Regions from separate parts of the Streptomyces sp. NPDC058632 genome, predicted to be linked through region 2. Evidence: riboswitches for the same ligand, from Rfam matches in the RefSeq annotation. Region 2 holds a riboswitch; the other holds the start of a gene.
The links. A riboswitch is a leader RNA that binds a small molecule or an ion and turns the genes downstream of it on or off. The one in region 2 is predicted to bind cobalamin.
Positions count from the first base shown of each region.

Region 1: another riboswitch for cobalamin. It lies ahead of ACFWVE_RS17885 (ribonucleoside-diphosphate reductase subunit alpha); the one in region 2 lies ahead of ACFWVE_RS10955 (ABC transporter substrate-binding protein).

Region 1 covers NZ_JBHXQZ010000042.1:3,709-10,723, forward strand. The annotation lists gene ACFWVE_RS17870 (GlxA family transcriptional regulator) at 1-176, opposite strand, end outside; gene ACFWVE_RS17875 (hypothetical protein) at 270-479, shown strand; gene ACFWVE_RS17880 (ribonucleotide-diphosphate reductase subunit beta) at 521-1,549, opposite strand; gene ACFWVE_RS17885 (ribonucleoside-diphosphate reductase subunit alpha) at 1,549-3,948, opposite strand; cobalamin riboswitch at 4,073-4,243, opposite strand; gene ACFWVE_RS17890 (hypothetical protein) at 4,303-4,602, opposite strand; gene mctP (monocarboxylate uptake permease MctP) at 4,698-6,347, opposite strand; gene ACFWVE_RS17900 (DUF3311 domain-containing protein) at 6,344-6,610, opposite strand; gene ACFWVE_RS17905 (GntR family transcriptional regulator) at 6,742-7,015, opposite strand, start outside.
Region 2 covers NZ_JBHXQZ010000021.1:67,695-74,709, reverse strand. The annotation lists gene ACFWVE_RS10975 (Vms1/Ankzf1 family peptidyl-tRNA hydrolase) at 352-1,551, shown strand; gene ACFWVE_RS10970 (MFS transporter) at 1,903-3,111, shown strand; partial or broken gene ACFWVE_RS10965 (aldo/keto reductase) at 3,380-3,739, shown strand; gene ACFWVE_RS10960 (hypothetical protein) at 4,030-4,269, shown strand; cobalamin riboswitch at 4,722-4,934, shown strand; gene ACFWVE_RS10955 (ABC transporter substrate-binding protein) at 4,995-6,056, shown strand; gene ACFWVE_RS10950 (FecCD family ABC transporter permease) at 6,053-7,015, shown strand, end outside.

The DNA.
Region 1 (7,015 bases), on a different contig from region 2:
ACCTGGATCGTGAAGCCCGTGTTGCTGCGCAGCGAGGGGCCTTCGGCGGAGGCGACCGCGAAGTCGTAGACGGGCAGGCCGTCGTCGCTGCGGTCGATACCGAAGACCTCACAGACGACGCCGAGTTCGAAGGGGTTCACGCTGTCGAGCAGGACAGCGGCGACATTGCGGAGCATGACCCCAGTGTGCCCTGTCGCTGGCAGTAAATCGAGGGTGCGCGGCAGTCCTGCCACTGTTGGTAAGGAGTGTCCGGCACGACAGTGGTGTCCATGGAAACGACACAGGTGGAAGCACTGATCGGAATGCTGACCGTTCTCGGACTGCTCGTCCTGATGGTCCTCCCCGCCGCCATCGGCATCGCGCACGACCGGAGGATCGACCGGCAGCTGAAGCAGGCCGGGACCGGCCGCGCCGCCGCCGAGCGGCACCACGTCCCCGCACGGAGTGCCACCCCGTACCGCACCGCACGCGCGGTGTGAGGCGTGAGGCGTGAGGCGGGGCGGCACCCGGGCCCGCGGCCCTAGAAGTCCTCGTCCAGGTCGACCGTGCCCTCCACGGCGACCTGGTACGCGGACGGACGCCGTTCGAAGAAGTTCGTCAGCTCCTGGACCCCCTGGAGCTCCATGAACGCGAACGGATTGTCCGAGCCGTACACCGGCGCGAAGCCCAGGCGGGTCAGCCGCTGGTCGGCCACGCACTCCAGGTACTGCCGCATCGACTCGGTGTTCATGCCCGGCAGCCCGTCACCGCACAGATCCTGCCCGAACTGCAGCTCCGCCTCGACCGCTTCGCGCAACATGTCCGTCACCTGCTGCCGGAGCTCGTCGTCGAACAGGTCCGGCTCCTCCTTGCGGACGGTGTCGACCACGTCGAAGGCGAAGGACATGTGCATCGTCTCGTCCCGGAACACCCAGTTGGTGCCGGTCGCCAGACCGTGCAGCAGGCCCCGGCTGCGGAACCAGTACACGTAGGCGAACGCCCCGTAGAAGAACAGGCCCTCGATGCACGCGGCGAAGCAGATCAGGTTGAGCAGGAAGCGGCGGCGGTCGGCCCGCGTCTCCAGCCGGTCCAGCTTCTCCACCGAGTCCATCCACCGGAAGCAGAACTCGGCCTTCTCCCGGATGGACGGAATGTTCTCCACCGCCGCGAAGGCGGCCGTCCGGTCCCGGGGGTCGGGCAGATAGGTGTCCAGCAGTGTCAGGTAGAACTGGACGTGCACCGCCTCCTCGAAGAGCTGCCGTGACAGATACAGCCGGGCCTCGGGGGAGTTGATGTGCTTGTAGAGGGTGAGCACGAGGTTGTTGGCCACGATCGAGTCGCCGGTGGCGAAGAACGCCACCAGGCGGCCGATCAGGTGCTGTTCGGCGGGGCTCAGTTTCGCGAGGTCGGCGACGTCCGAGTGGAGGTCGACCTCCTCCACGGTCCAGGTGTTCTTGATCGAGTCCCGGTAGCGCTCGTAGAAGTCGGGGTAGCGCATGGGGCGCAGGGTGAGCTCGAAGCCCGGGTCGAGAAGGTTCCGGGTTCGGGCGGTGTCCGTGGTGCTGGTCATTACTGGCAGGCCTCGCAGGACTCGGGGTTCTCAAGGGAGCAGGCGACGGCCTCGGGGCCGGCGGCCGGCTGACGGGCGGGGACGGGAGGGGGAACGGGCGCGGTGGTGGCGGTGGTCTGCGCCCGGGCCGCGCGGGCGATGCGGGTCGCCGGGCGCGAGCGCAGGTAGTACGTGGTCTTCAGGCCCCGCTTCCAGGCGTAGGCGTACATCGAGGAGAGCTTGCCGATGGTCGGCGTCTCCATGAACAGGTTCAGCGACTGCGACTGGTCCAGGAACGGTGTGCGGTCGGCGGCCATGTCGATCAGACCGCGCTGCGGGATCTCCCACGCGGTCCGGTACAGCCCGCGCACCTCCTCGGGGATCCAGGTGACGTCCTGCACCGAGCCACCGGCCTCGCGCAGCGCCTCACGGGTCCGCGCGTCCCACTCGCCCAGCCGCTTCAGATCGTTCACCAGATACGAGTTGACCTGGAGGAACTCACCGGACAGCGTCTCGCGCTTGAACAGGTTGGACACCTGCGGCTCGATGCACTCGTACACACCGGCGATGGACGCGATGGTGGCGGTCGGCGCGACCGCCAGCAGCAGCGCGTTGCGCAGGCCGACGGACGCGATGCGCTCGCGCAGCGCCGACCACCGCTCGGGCCAGGCGAGTTCGGTGTCGTAGTGGTCGGGATGCAGCACGCCCCGGGCGGTCCGTGTGTGCTCCCAGGCAGGCAGGGCGCCGTCGCGTTCGGCCAGGTCGGCGGAGGCCTCGTACGCGGCGAGCATGATCCGCTCCGCGATCCGGGTGGAGAGCCGCCGGGCGCGGGGCGAGTCGAAGGGCAGGCGCAGGGCGAAGAAGACGTCCTGGAGGCCCATCACGCCCAGCCCCACCGGGCGCCAGCGCGCGTTGGAGCGGCCCGCCTGCTCGGTCGGGTAGAAGTTGATGTCCACGACCCGGTCGAGGAAGGTGACGGCCGTGCGCACGGTCTCGTCCAGCCGCACCCAGTCCAGGTCACCGGCGTCCCGGTCGACGAGCGCGCCGAGGTTGACCGAGCCCAGGTTGCAGACCGCGGTCTCCCCGTCGCTGGTGACCTCGAGGATCTCCGTGCACAGGTTGGACGAGTGGACGACGTGGCCGGGCTCGGCGGTCTGGTTGGCGGTGCGGTTGGCGGCGTCCTTGAAGGTCATCCAGCCGTTGCCGGTCTGGGCGAGGGTCCGCATCATGCGCCCGTACAGCTCCCGGGCGGGGATCGTCCTGCGTGCCAGGCCCGCGTCCTCGGCGGCCCGGTAGGCCGTGTCGAACTCCTCGCCCCACAGGTCGACCAGGTCCGGGACGTCGGACGGGGAGAACAGCGACCACCGCGCGTCGGCGTTCACCCGGCGCATGAACTCGTCCGGCACCCAGTGCGCGAGGTTCAGGTTGTGCGTACGGCGGGCGTCCTCACCGGTGTTGTCGCGCAGCTCCAGGAACTCCTCGATGTCGGAGTGCCAGGTCTCCAGGTAGACCGCCGCCGCGCCCTTGCGACGGCCGCCCTGGTTCACGGCGGCGACCGAGGCGTCCAGGGTCTTGAGGAACGGGACGATGCCGTTGGAGTGCCCGTTGGTGCCGCGGATCAGTGAACCCCGTGAGCGGACGCGGGAGTAGGCCAGGCCGATGCCGCCGGCGTGCTTGGAGAGGCGGGCCACCTGGTGGTAGCGGTCGTAGAGGGAGTCCAGCTCGTCCTTCGGGGAGTCGAGGAGGTAGCAGGACGACATCTGGGGGTGCCGGGTACCGGAGTTGAACAGGGTGGGGGAGGAGGGAAGGTACTCCAGGCGGCTCATCAGGCCGTACAGTGCGGCGACTTCGTCCACCGGCCGGACCTCCGTGCTCCCGGCGTCCTTCGCGAGGCCGGCGGCGACCCGCAGCAGGAAGTGCTGCGGCGTCTCGACGACCTTGCGGGTCACCGGATGCCGCAGCAGATAACGGCTGTGCAGGGTGCGCAGCCCGAAGTAGCCGAAGCGGTCGTCGGCCTGCGGGTCGATCAGCGCGTCGAGCCGGTCCGCGTGCCCCAGGACGAACGCGGCGGTCCGGTCCGCGACGAGGCCCTCGCGGTGCCCGGTCGCGATCGACGACGTGAACGACGTGACCCCCTGCGAGGCGGCCTCGGCGCGGATGCCGAGGGTCAGCAGCCGGGCGGCGAGCCGGGAGTAGACGGGATCCTCGGAGATGAGCCCGGCCGCCGCCTCGGTGGCCAGCTCGTGCAGCTCGGTCTCGTCCGCGCGCGCGGACCGGCCGCGCAGTGCGGCGGCGGCGACCCGGCCGGGGTCGGCGTCGGGGAGGTCTGCGGTCAGCCCGGTCAGGGTCCGCAGCAGCGCGGCACCGGGGCCGTCGCTCACGTCGGCCGCTGAAGCAGGATCGGCTGGCGCGATGGTCACGTGGGGCTCTCCCTCGCTCGGCGCGGGGCCTCGGCGAGGGCAGGGGGCAGCACACGGGCACGCGTACGCGCCGCGCGTCCACCGGCCCATTCCGCGAGGCCCGGACGTCGGGCACCCGGACCGGACGGCCGGGTGCACTGTCGGCAGGTCCTCGGACTCAAGCCCGTGCGGGCACGCGGGAAACGCGGACACGCACAAGTACACCGTTGCGGGACAGTTCCGGATTCGCACCGGATTCCCCTGCGGCGACAGCGAGCATGAGCATACATCTTGTGCCGGACACTGTAGGCAGTCCCATATCTTGTGTCGTAGGGAGTACTGCGGTGCCGGACCGGATGGTGTCAGAGCGTCAGCTCACAGGCGGGCGGCACGATCCGTACGCCTCCCTCCGTGGCCCGCGCCCGGTACGAACGTCGCCCCGCCCGGCACACTCCCCGCGCCGCCCGCCTCCGCCGCCCCGGGACGCGCCCCGGAGCCCTCCACGGCGACCAGTACCCCGGCGGCCGCGGCCCGCTCGGCGACGTTCCTGAACCCACCGAGGTACGCGTCGCTCTCCCCGAGGCCGAGCAGCCCGTCGCGCAAACAGGCCTGCGCGGTGATCCCACCGAGCTCCTCGAACTCGTACGGCTCCACCGGCCGGGGGGCGACGTCCATGGGCCGGGTGTGCCCCACGGGTACGACCACGGGCCGCCGGATCTCTCCGGCGGCCCGTTGCCCGTTGCCGTCCCCGCGTGCCGTGTCGGCCCCTGTCAGCGCTTTCCGTCGACGGCCACGTCGGCTGCTTCGGCCGCGTCCAGCGGCAACTCGGTGCTGACCTCCGGGTCGCCCGCGTCCGCCGTGTAGTCCTGCGGCCGGGTCTCGTCGATGCCCTCGGGAGCCTTGACCGCCCTCAGGACGAAGGTCAGGGCGATCGTGACCAGGGCGTTGATCACGAAGGCGGTGAGTCCGATGTAGCCGATCTCGCCGATGCCCGGGATCTCCTGCGACGAACCGCCGAAGTGCTTCTGCGTCGGCGAGGCCACCCCGTACGCCGCGACCGTGCCGTAGACCATGCCGACCGCCCAGCCCGCGAGCAGCGCCCAGCGGTGGAACCAGCGGGTGAACAGGCCGCCCACCAGGGCGGGGAAGGTCTGCAGGATCCAGATGCCGCCAAGGAGCTGGAAGTTGATGGCGACGGTCTTGTCCATGGTGAGGACGAAGGCCAGCGCCCCCACCTTCACGAGCAGCGAGACCACCTTGGAGACCTTGGTCTCCTGCGCCGGCGTCGCGTCCGGTTTGATGAAGTCCCTGTAGATGTTGCGGGTGAACAGGTTCGCGGCCGCGATCGACATGATCGCCGCCGGCACCAGCGCCCCGATGCCGATGGCCGCGAAGGCCACGCCGGCGAACCAGGCCGGGAACATGTTCTCGAACAACTGCGGGATCGCCAGCTGCCCGTTGCTGACATCGACCCCGGCCGCGATCGCCATGAAGCCGAGCAGCGCCAGCAGGCCCAGCATCAGCGAGTACAGCGGCAGGATCGTGGTGTTGCGGCGGATCACCTCACGGCTGCGCGAGGACAGCGTCGCGGTGATCGAGTGCGGGTACATGAACAGCGCGAGCGCCGAGCCCAACGCCAGCGTGGCGTACGTCCACTGGCCCGCCTCGGCCGGCACCAGCGCACCGCGCGGCGCGCCGGTGGCCGGGTTGGTCTCGCTGTACGCCTCGCTCGCCCTGGCGAAGATGTCGTCGAAGCCGCCCAGCTTGATCGGGATGTAGATGATCGCCACCGCGATCACGAGGTAGATCAGTGTGTCCTTCACGAACGCGATCAGCGCCGGGGCCCGCAGACCCGACGAGTACGTGTACGCCGCCAGCACACCGAAGGCGATCAGCAGCGGCAGGTCCTTGACGAACCAGTTGGTGTCCTCGCCGCCGCCGACGCCCATCACGTCCAGTACGGCCTGGATACCGACCAGCTGGAGGGCGATGTACGGCATGGTCGCCAGGATGCCGGTGAGTGCCACCGCCAGCGACAGCCCCTTCGAGCCGAACCGGCCGCGCACGAAGTCGGAGGTCGTCACATAGCCGTGCTTGTGCGACACCGACCACAGCCGGGGCAGGAAGGTGAAGATCAGCGGGTAGACGAGGATGGTGTACGGCACGGCGAAGAAGCCCGCCGCGCCCGCCGCGTAGATCGCCGCCGGTACGGCCACGAAGGTGTACGCGGTGTACAGGTCGCCGCCCAGCAGGAACCAGGTGACCCAGGTGCCGAACGACCGTCCGCCCAGACCCCATTCGTCGAGGCTGTGCTCGTTCGCGGCCCTGCGCCAGCGGGCGGCCAGGAAACCCATCGCCGTGACGAGGACGAAGAAGAAGATGAAGACGGCGAGCGCCACGCCGTTCACGCCGTCGTTCATCGCTGCGCACCGCCCTTCGCCACCGCGCGGTCACGCTGGTCACGCCGCCACAGCTTGTAGGCGATCATCGTCAGCGCGGTGGAGATCAGCACCCACAGCATCTGGTACCAGTAGAAGAACGGGATGCCGATGAAGGTGGGGTCGGTCCGCGCGTACGAACCGACCCACAGCATGGCCACGAACGGTGCTGCAAGACAGACGCCGATGACGACGCGCGCGGGCGTCACCACCGGACCTCTGCTGGAATCTGGGGCTTGCGACATCGAACGACTCCGTCCCTTCGCTGATCGCCTGCGCTGCGTAACGCGCAGAGAATCTAGATCAGCGCCGGACCGGGGCGGAACCCCTCGCGGGGATTGCGTACTTAAACTCCACGGAAGGCCGACACGACGGCTCAGTCCTGCGGGCGCTTCAGCCGGGCCACGAACTTGTACCGGTCCCCCCGGTACACCGAGCGCACCCACTCCACCGGCTGCCCGCTCCGGTCCAGCGAGTGCCGGGAGAGCATCAGCATCGGCAGCCCCACATCGGTGCCGAGCAGGCCGGCCTCGCGCGGAGTTGCCAGGGAGGTCTCGATGGTCTCCTCGGCCTCCGCCAGGTGGACGTCGTACACCTCGGCTAGGGCGGTGTAGAGGGACGTGTACTTGACCAGGCTGCGGCGCAGGGCC
Region 2 (7,015 bases):
CGGCCTGCTGGGGTTCGCCCGCCTCTTGAACGGCGTGCCCGCACGTACACGGTCACCCGCTCGGCCCTCGACGCGCACGGTCGCACGGGGCGTACGAGGCGGTACCGCGTGACCTGCTGCCGGCCTCGCCCGAAAGACCGGACGGGTTCGTCGCCCGGCGCGACATGGCCCGGCCGGCGGACGGCCTCGTCCACGCAGCCCTCGACAAGCCGCTGGCCGACGAGGCGCTCGCTGCCGCCAAGGCGGCCTGACCGGCCCTCCGGGGGGAGGACACGTCGCGCAACCGTGGGTGTCCCCGGCCGCCGTGCGGGCACTCGGCCCCAGAACCGCTGGGACGTATGGGGAGGAACCATGCAATTGTCATTCCTTGAGCCGCTCTTCGACCGTCCCGGCCCCTGGGCGACGGTCTATTTCGGCCCCGGCGAGAACGACGAGTCGGGCGCCAAGCGGCGCGAACTGTCCGTACGGGAAGCCTGCCGGACACTGGAGGAGTACGGCGCTGACGAGGCGACCACGCAGGCGGTCCACGACGACCTGATGGGCGTGAGCCCCGCGGAGGACCCGGCGGGCCGGGTGGTCTTCGCCGCTGGTGGCGAGGTCGTGCTCGGGCATCGTCTCTCCCGGCCCCCGCAGCGGCACATCACGGCCTGGGGTCCTCTGCCACGCCTGACCCCGCTGCTGGAACTGGCCGGTCAGGATCCCGTATGCCTCGTGGCGTACGTCGACCGGGCCGGGGCGGACTTCGAGGTGCGCGGGGCGGCCGGGCGCCCGCGGGACGCCGGCCAGGTGGAGGGCCGGCAGCGGCCGATGCACCGCACGCCCACGGCGGACTGGTCCGAGCGGCACTTCCAGCTCAAGGCCGAGAACACCTGGGAGCACAACGCCGACGAGATCGCGCGGGCGCTGGCCGGAGCGTACGAGGAGTCCGGCGCCGATCTGGTCGTGCTGGTCGGTGACCCCCGCGAACGGCCGGCGGTGCATGACAGGCTCCCCGACGCCGTCCGCGGGGTCACGGTGGAGACCGAGCACGGAGGCCGTGCCGCCGGTTCGTCCTCACCCGCACTCGAGCAGGCCATCGAGCAGGCCCGGAGTCAGTACACCCGCCGTCATGTGGACGAGGTGCTGGAACGCTTCCGCGCAGGACGGGTGGGCACCGACCGGCCCACGGACGCCGTCGAGGGCGTCCCGGCCGTGGTGGAGGCGGCACGCGAGCACCGTATCGACACCCTGTTGATCCGGCCCGACGGGCCGGACCTGAGCCGTGAGACGTGGGTGGGCGCGGAGCCCGATCAGGTGGCGGTGCGCCGGACCGATGCGCAGATCCTCGGCGAGAGCGATCCCGTCTCCGCCCGCGCGGACGACGCGCTGCTGCGGTCGGCCGCCGTCACGACCGCCGACGTGCTGGTCGTTCCGCCACTGGATCCTCGGAATGTTTCCGATGCTCCCGAGGTTTTCGAGGCAGCCGAAGAAGGCGCGGGGGACGACGCCGACATCCCGGTGGGCGGTCTCGGTGCCCTGCTGCGCTGGACGTACGAGCCCACCGTGCGGTGACGGGGGAGCAGCACTCGACCTTGGCCTCCGTACGGTTCCCGCCGTCCGCCGGGGCGGCGGGAACGTGACGGCCGGCACACCGCCTCCTCTGCGCCGGACCCGGGGCGCCGTGAGCAAGGGGGCGAAACGCTGTGGGACCGTGGACAACGTTGCCACGTGTCAATATATGACCAGTCAATTATTTGAATGATCACCGGTCCGCGGGAGTGCCCGCGGCGCCGCCGCCCAGGCGTGCAGCTCGAACCCGCAACGATTGCCATGGGCCGAGAATTCTGAGCTCTGGGGCCAGGGGCCGACGTCGCCCCCTGTTCCCCGCTCCTTACCGCTGCCTTCGAAAAGTTGTTCCGCACCATGCCGCTGGCTCTGCTGGCCCTGGCCGTCGTCGCGTTCGCCATCGGCACGACCGAGTTCGCCACCATGGGGCTGCTGCCCCAGATCGCCGACGGGATCGGTGTGTCCGTGCCGCACGCCGGCAACCTCGTCTCCGCCTACGCGCTCGGTGTCGTCGTCGGCGCGCCCCTGCTGACGGGCATCGGTGCGCGCATGCCCCACAAGCGACTGCTGCTTCTCCTGTCGGGACTGTTCGTGGTCGGCAACGCGGCGTCCGCGCTCGCTCCCGACTTCGGCCTGCTCTTCGCCGCACGGTTCCTGGCGGGCCTGCCGCACGGAGCGCTGTTCGGCGTGGGCGCCGTCGTCGCCTCACGACTGGTCGCCCCGGGGCGCGCGGCACGTGCCGTCTCGAGGGTGTTCCTCGGTCTCACCGTCGCCAACATCGTCGGAGTCCCGGCCAGCACGGCCCTCGGGCAGCAGCTGGGCTGGCGATCCGCCTACTGGGCGGTCACCGTCATCGGACTCGTCGCCCTCGTCATGCTGGCCTGCTTCGTCCCCCACCAGCCGCGTGGCCGGCAGTCCGGCATCCGGACCGAGCTGCGGGCCATGGGCAACAGGCAGGTCGCGATCGGCATGGCCGTCGCCGTGGTCGGGTTCGGCGGATTCTTCGCCGTCTACAGCTACCTGGTGCCCATGCTGACGCATCTGACGGGGATATCGGACTCCTCGACCACTCTGGTCCTCGCGCTCTACGGCGTCGGCATGACGCTCGGCACACTGATCGCGGGTCCGCTCACGGACCGTGCCCTGCGGCCGACGCTGTATGCGGGCCTGGCGCTGCTCGCCGCGGCACTGGTGACGTTCTACTTCACCGTGCACAGCGTCGTGCCCGCCCTGGTGACGATCACCGTCATCGGCGCGATGGGCTCTCTCATCACCACGCCCGTCCAGATGCTGCTCATGGCCAAGGCCAAGAACGCTCCGACGATGGCGGCGGCCTCCAACCACTCCGCGTTCAACCTGGCCAACGCGGGCGGTGCCTGGATCGGCGGCCTGGTCATCTCGGCGGGCTGGGGCTGGGCCGCGCCCAGCCTGGCCGGTGCGGCTCTCGCCCTGGCCGGCCTCGGCCTGGCCTTCACGGGCGGTCTGATGGACCGGGGCAGCAGGCCCTCCGAGGTGGTCATGGAAGGCCCGGCCGTGGCCGACCAGGAGACGCGTACGGCCACGTGAAGACCCGGTAAGAGGGTGAACCGCGCCGGGCCCGTCAGAAGTGCGGGCGGGCCCGGCGCGATGTCCAGGCATCGGCAGGGGGTGCCGGACGTCTCCGGACGAGGTGCCTGCGCAGCGTCGTGAGGATCAGGTGCGGGTGGGGCCCGCGGTGCAGGAACGAGTGAGGCAGTGGACCCTGCCCTGCCGGCCCTTCGCACCGCGCCGTGAACGCCGCCCTCCGCACGGACCGTTACGGCGGCTCGGTCGCCAACCGGATCCGGTTCGCCGTCGGGACGTCGCCACCAACCGCTCCACGTTCATGCCGCAGCGCTTCGACACCACCATCCCCTCCAACCGGGCCAGGCTCGACGCCGTCGAGCGACTCGCCGAGGTCGCCGACGAGGCCGGCCTGACCATGATCCAGCCGGCGCTCGGATTCGCGACCGCGCACCCGACTGTGACCAGCGCGCTGATCGGCCCTCGCACACTGGACCACCTGCGCTCGCAACTCGCCGCCGCCGACACCGTGCTCCCCGCCGACGTACTGGACGCGATCGACGCCGTCGTAGCCCCCGGCACCGACCTGGCCGCGCACGAGAAGAACGACACCCCGCCCGCGCTGCTCGACCCCTCACTGCGCCGCCGTTGACCGTCCGAGGGACAGCGCACGGGGGGAGGGCGCGCACGGCCGTCCGGCGCATGGGCGCCGCCGCCTGCGACGGCCGGCACCTGCGACGGCCGGCACCGAACGCTCCGTGGGTGGCGCCGGCGCAGGCCGCGGCCCGTTCGGGGCCAGGGTGCCGTTGCCTCCGCGGGCGGAGGGCGAGGGCGAGACGGTACAGCCTGCTGTACCACCGATTCGGCGGCCCGGGGGATCGGCCCGCAGGGCACCGGTCCGTAGCGTCGACGACCTCGCACACTTCGACGAAGGAGTCCTCCATGACGCACACCGATGCCTCCCGCTTCACGCAGGTCGCCGACCGCGGTGCGGCACCGGACCACAACGGCGGCGCGGTCGTGATCCGCACCCTGCTCTGGCTGGTCCTGACGATCAGCGTCGTCGGCAACACGGTGGCCTCGTCCATGGGGGCCGGTCTCGGCGTGCACCTGGTTGCCGGCTTGGTCACCGCGGTGTGCGCCACCCTGTTGGTCGTGCGTCACCTGCGGAGCAACCGGTGAGAGCGTCCGCCCGGTCGAGTGCGCGCACCGTCCCGCTCCCATGCCGGGAAGGACTGGCCGGGCGCGCCGGGTCCTCGTGCGTGTCGGGCGCGCGCGTCGGCTTCCTGCTCCTCGTGGGCCGGACCGGACAGGTGTGCCTGCTCGACGGCGGTCCGCAGGCGGGCCGGACGCCGAGCAGCGAGCGGGCCGGGGGAGGGGCGTCCCGCCCAGCACCGTGCCCACCGGCCCGGAGCTGGAGGAGGCCAGTAGGTCCTTGCCCACGTCGGTACGGCCCGGCGGGAGACGTCCGCCCACCCGCGAGAACGGCCGCAGCGTGCTCATCCGAACCCTCTGGCCCGCCACCACGCCCGACCGGCTCGCCACCACGCCCGACCGGCTCGCCACCACCGCCACCGACGGCACCGGGTACGGCAACCCCACACGCTCCGTCCAGGCCGCCCGACCGACGATCTTGATACGCTTCCGGGGCCAGTCGTGCCACATCCGAGGCCAGGGAATCCGGTGAGAATCCGGAACTGACGCGCAGCGGTGAGGGGGACGGGCGGAGCATTCATGACGCCACTGGGGCGGCGGGCCGGCCGGAAGGACGGCGCGCACTGCCCCGGGAAGGCGCTCCGTCCGGACGAACCCGAGTCCGAAGACCTGCTGGCACCCCGCCGCCATGGGCGGTGGGGTCCTTTGCAGGCCAGGCTCCGCGTACGAGCCCCGACAGGCAAGGCGTCCCCGTGCCCCGTGCTCTCCCCGTTCCCCGCCGCCGCGCCGCAGCCCTTCTCCTCGCCCCTGCCCTGCTGCTCACCGCCTGCGGCGGTGGCTCCGGCGACAACGACGCCGGCAAGGGCTCGGACAGGCCCGCCGCGTCCGGCTACCCGCTCACCCTCGACAACTGCGGGCACCAGGTCACGGTGAAGTCCGCACCCCAGCGGGTCGTCTCCCTCAACCAGGGCACCACCGAGATCCTGTTCTCCCTCGGCCTCGCCGACCGCATGGCCGGCACCGCCACCTGGACCGACCCGGTGATGAAGGGCCTCGAGGAGGCCGACGCGTCGGTGCCCCGCCTGGCGGACAGCAGCCCGTCCTTCGAGAAGGTGCTGGACACCGAACCCGACTTCGTCACCGCCTCCTTCGTCTCCACGCTCGGCACGGGCGGCGTCGCCACCCGTGAGCAGTTCGAGAAGCTGGGCGTACCCACGTACGTCTCACCGGCCGACTGCTCTGCCGGAAAGGACAACGACAGCGGCGGTGACGGCTCTCGAAGCAAGCCGCTCGGCCTCGACACCGTCTACGGCGAAATACGCGACCTCGCCCGGGCGTTCGACATCGAGGAACGCGGCGAAGAACTGGTCGCGGAGCTGAAGGAGCGGGTGCGCAAGGCCACCGACGGCCTGGACGCCTCCGGCATCTCCCTCATGTACTGGTTCGCCAACTCGCAGTCGCCCTACCTGGCCGGCTGCTGCGGCGCCCCCGGTGCCATCACCCGCGAGACCGGTGCGGAGAACGTCTTCTCCGACACTCACGACGAGTGGCCGCAGATCAACTGGGAGACCGTCGCCGACCGCGACCCCGACGTCATCGTCCTCGGCGACCTGACCCGCAAGTCCCAGACCGCGGAAACCGCCGAGGCGAAGATCCGTTTCCTGGAGACCAATCCGGCCACGCGCCACCTCGCCGCGGTGAAGGAGAAGCGGTACGTCCTGCTCAGCGGCCAGGCGATGAACCCCTCCATCCGCACCGTGGAAGGGATCGAACAGGTCGCCGCCGGCCTGCGCGACCTCGGGCTCACCAAGTGAGCCTCCGCACCCTGCTGCCGGCCGGTGGCGGGCTCGCGGCGCTGGCCGCCTCCGTCGCCGTCGCCGTGACCATCGGGCCCGCCGACATCTCCACCGCCGACGTGTGGGCGTCGGTGGTGGCCCACCTCGGCGGCGGCGAGAGCACGTTGACGCCGTTGCGCGACGGCATCGTGTGGAACCTGCGGATGCCGCGCACCCTGCTCGCCGCCCTGTGCGGCGCCGGACTCGCCCTGTGCGGCGCGGTCATGCAGTCCCTGCTGCGCAACCCGCTCGCCGACCCGTTCGTACTCGGCGTGTCCTCAGGGGCGTCCACGGGCGCGGTCGCCGTGGTGGTGCTCGGCATCGGCGGCGGGGCGGTGTCGCTGTCGGCGGGCGCCTTCGCCGGCGCCCTGGTCTCCTTCGCGCTCGTGATGCTGCTCAGCCACAGCCTCGGCGGAAGCATGGACCGGGTGGTGCTGTCCGGCGTGGCGGCCATGCAACTCTTCTCCGCGCTGACCTCGTTCATCGTGCTGACCTCCGCCGACGCCGAGACCACCAAGGGCGTGCTGTTCTGGCTGCTCGGCTCGCTCGCCGGCGCCGACTGGGGCCAGGTGCTGCTGTGCGCGGTGGCTCTCGCCGCGGTCCTCGTCGCCTGCCTCGGGCACTCCACCACTCTGGACGCCTTCGCCTTCGGCGAGGAGGCCGCCGCCGGCCTCGGTGTGCACATCGCCCGCGCCCGCCTCGTACTGCTCTGTGCCACGGCACTGCTCACCGCCGTCCTGGTCAGCTGCGCCGGCGCGATCGGCTTCGTCGGCCTCGTCCTGCCGCACGCCACCCGCGCCCTCACCGGCGCCGGCCACGCCCGGCTGCTGCCCGTCACCGCGCTGGCCGGAGCGGTGTTCCTGGTGTGGGTGGACACCCTCGCCCGCACCGTCGTCGACCCTCAGGAGGTCCCGGTGGGCGTGGTGACGTCCCTCATC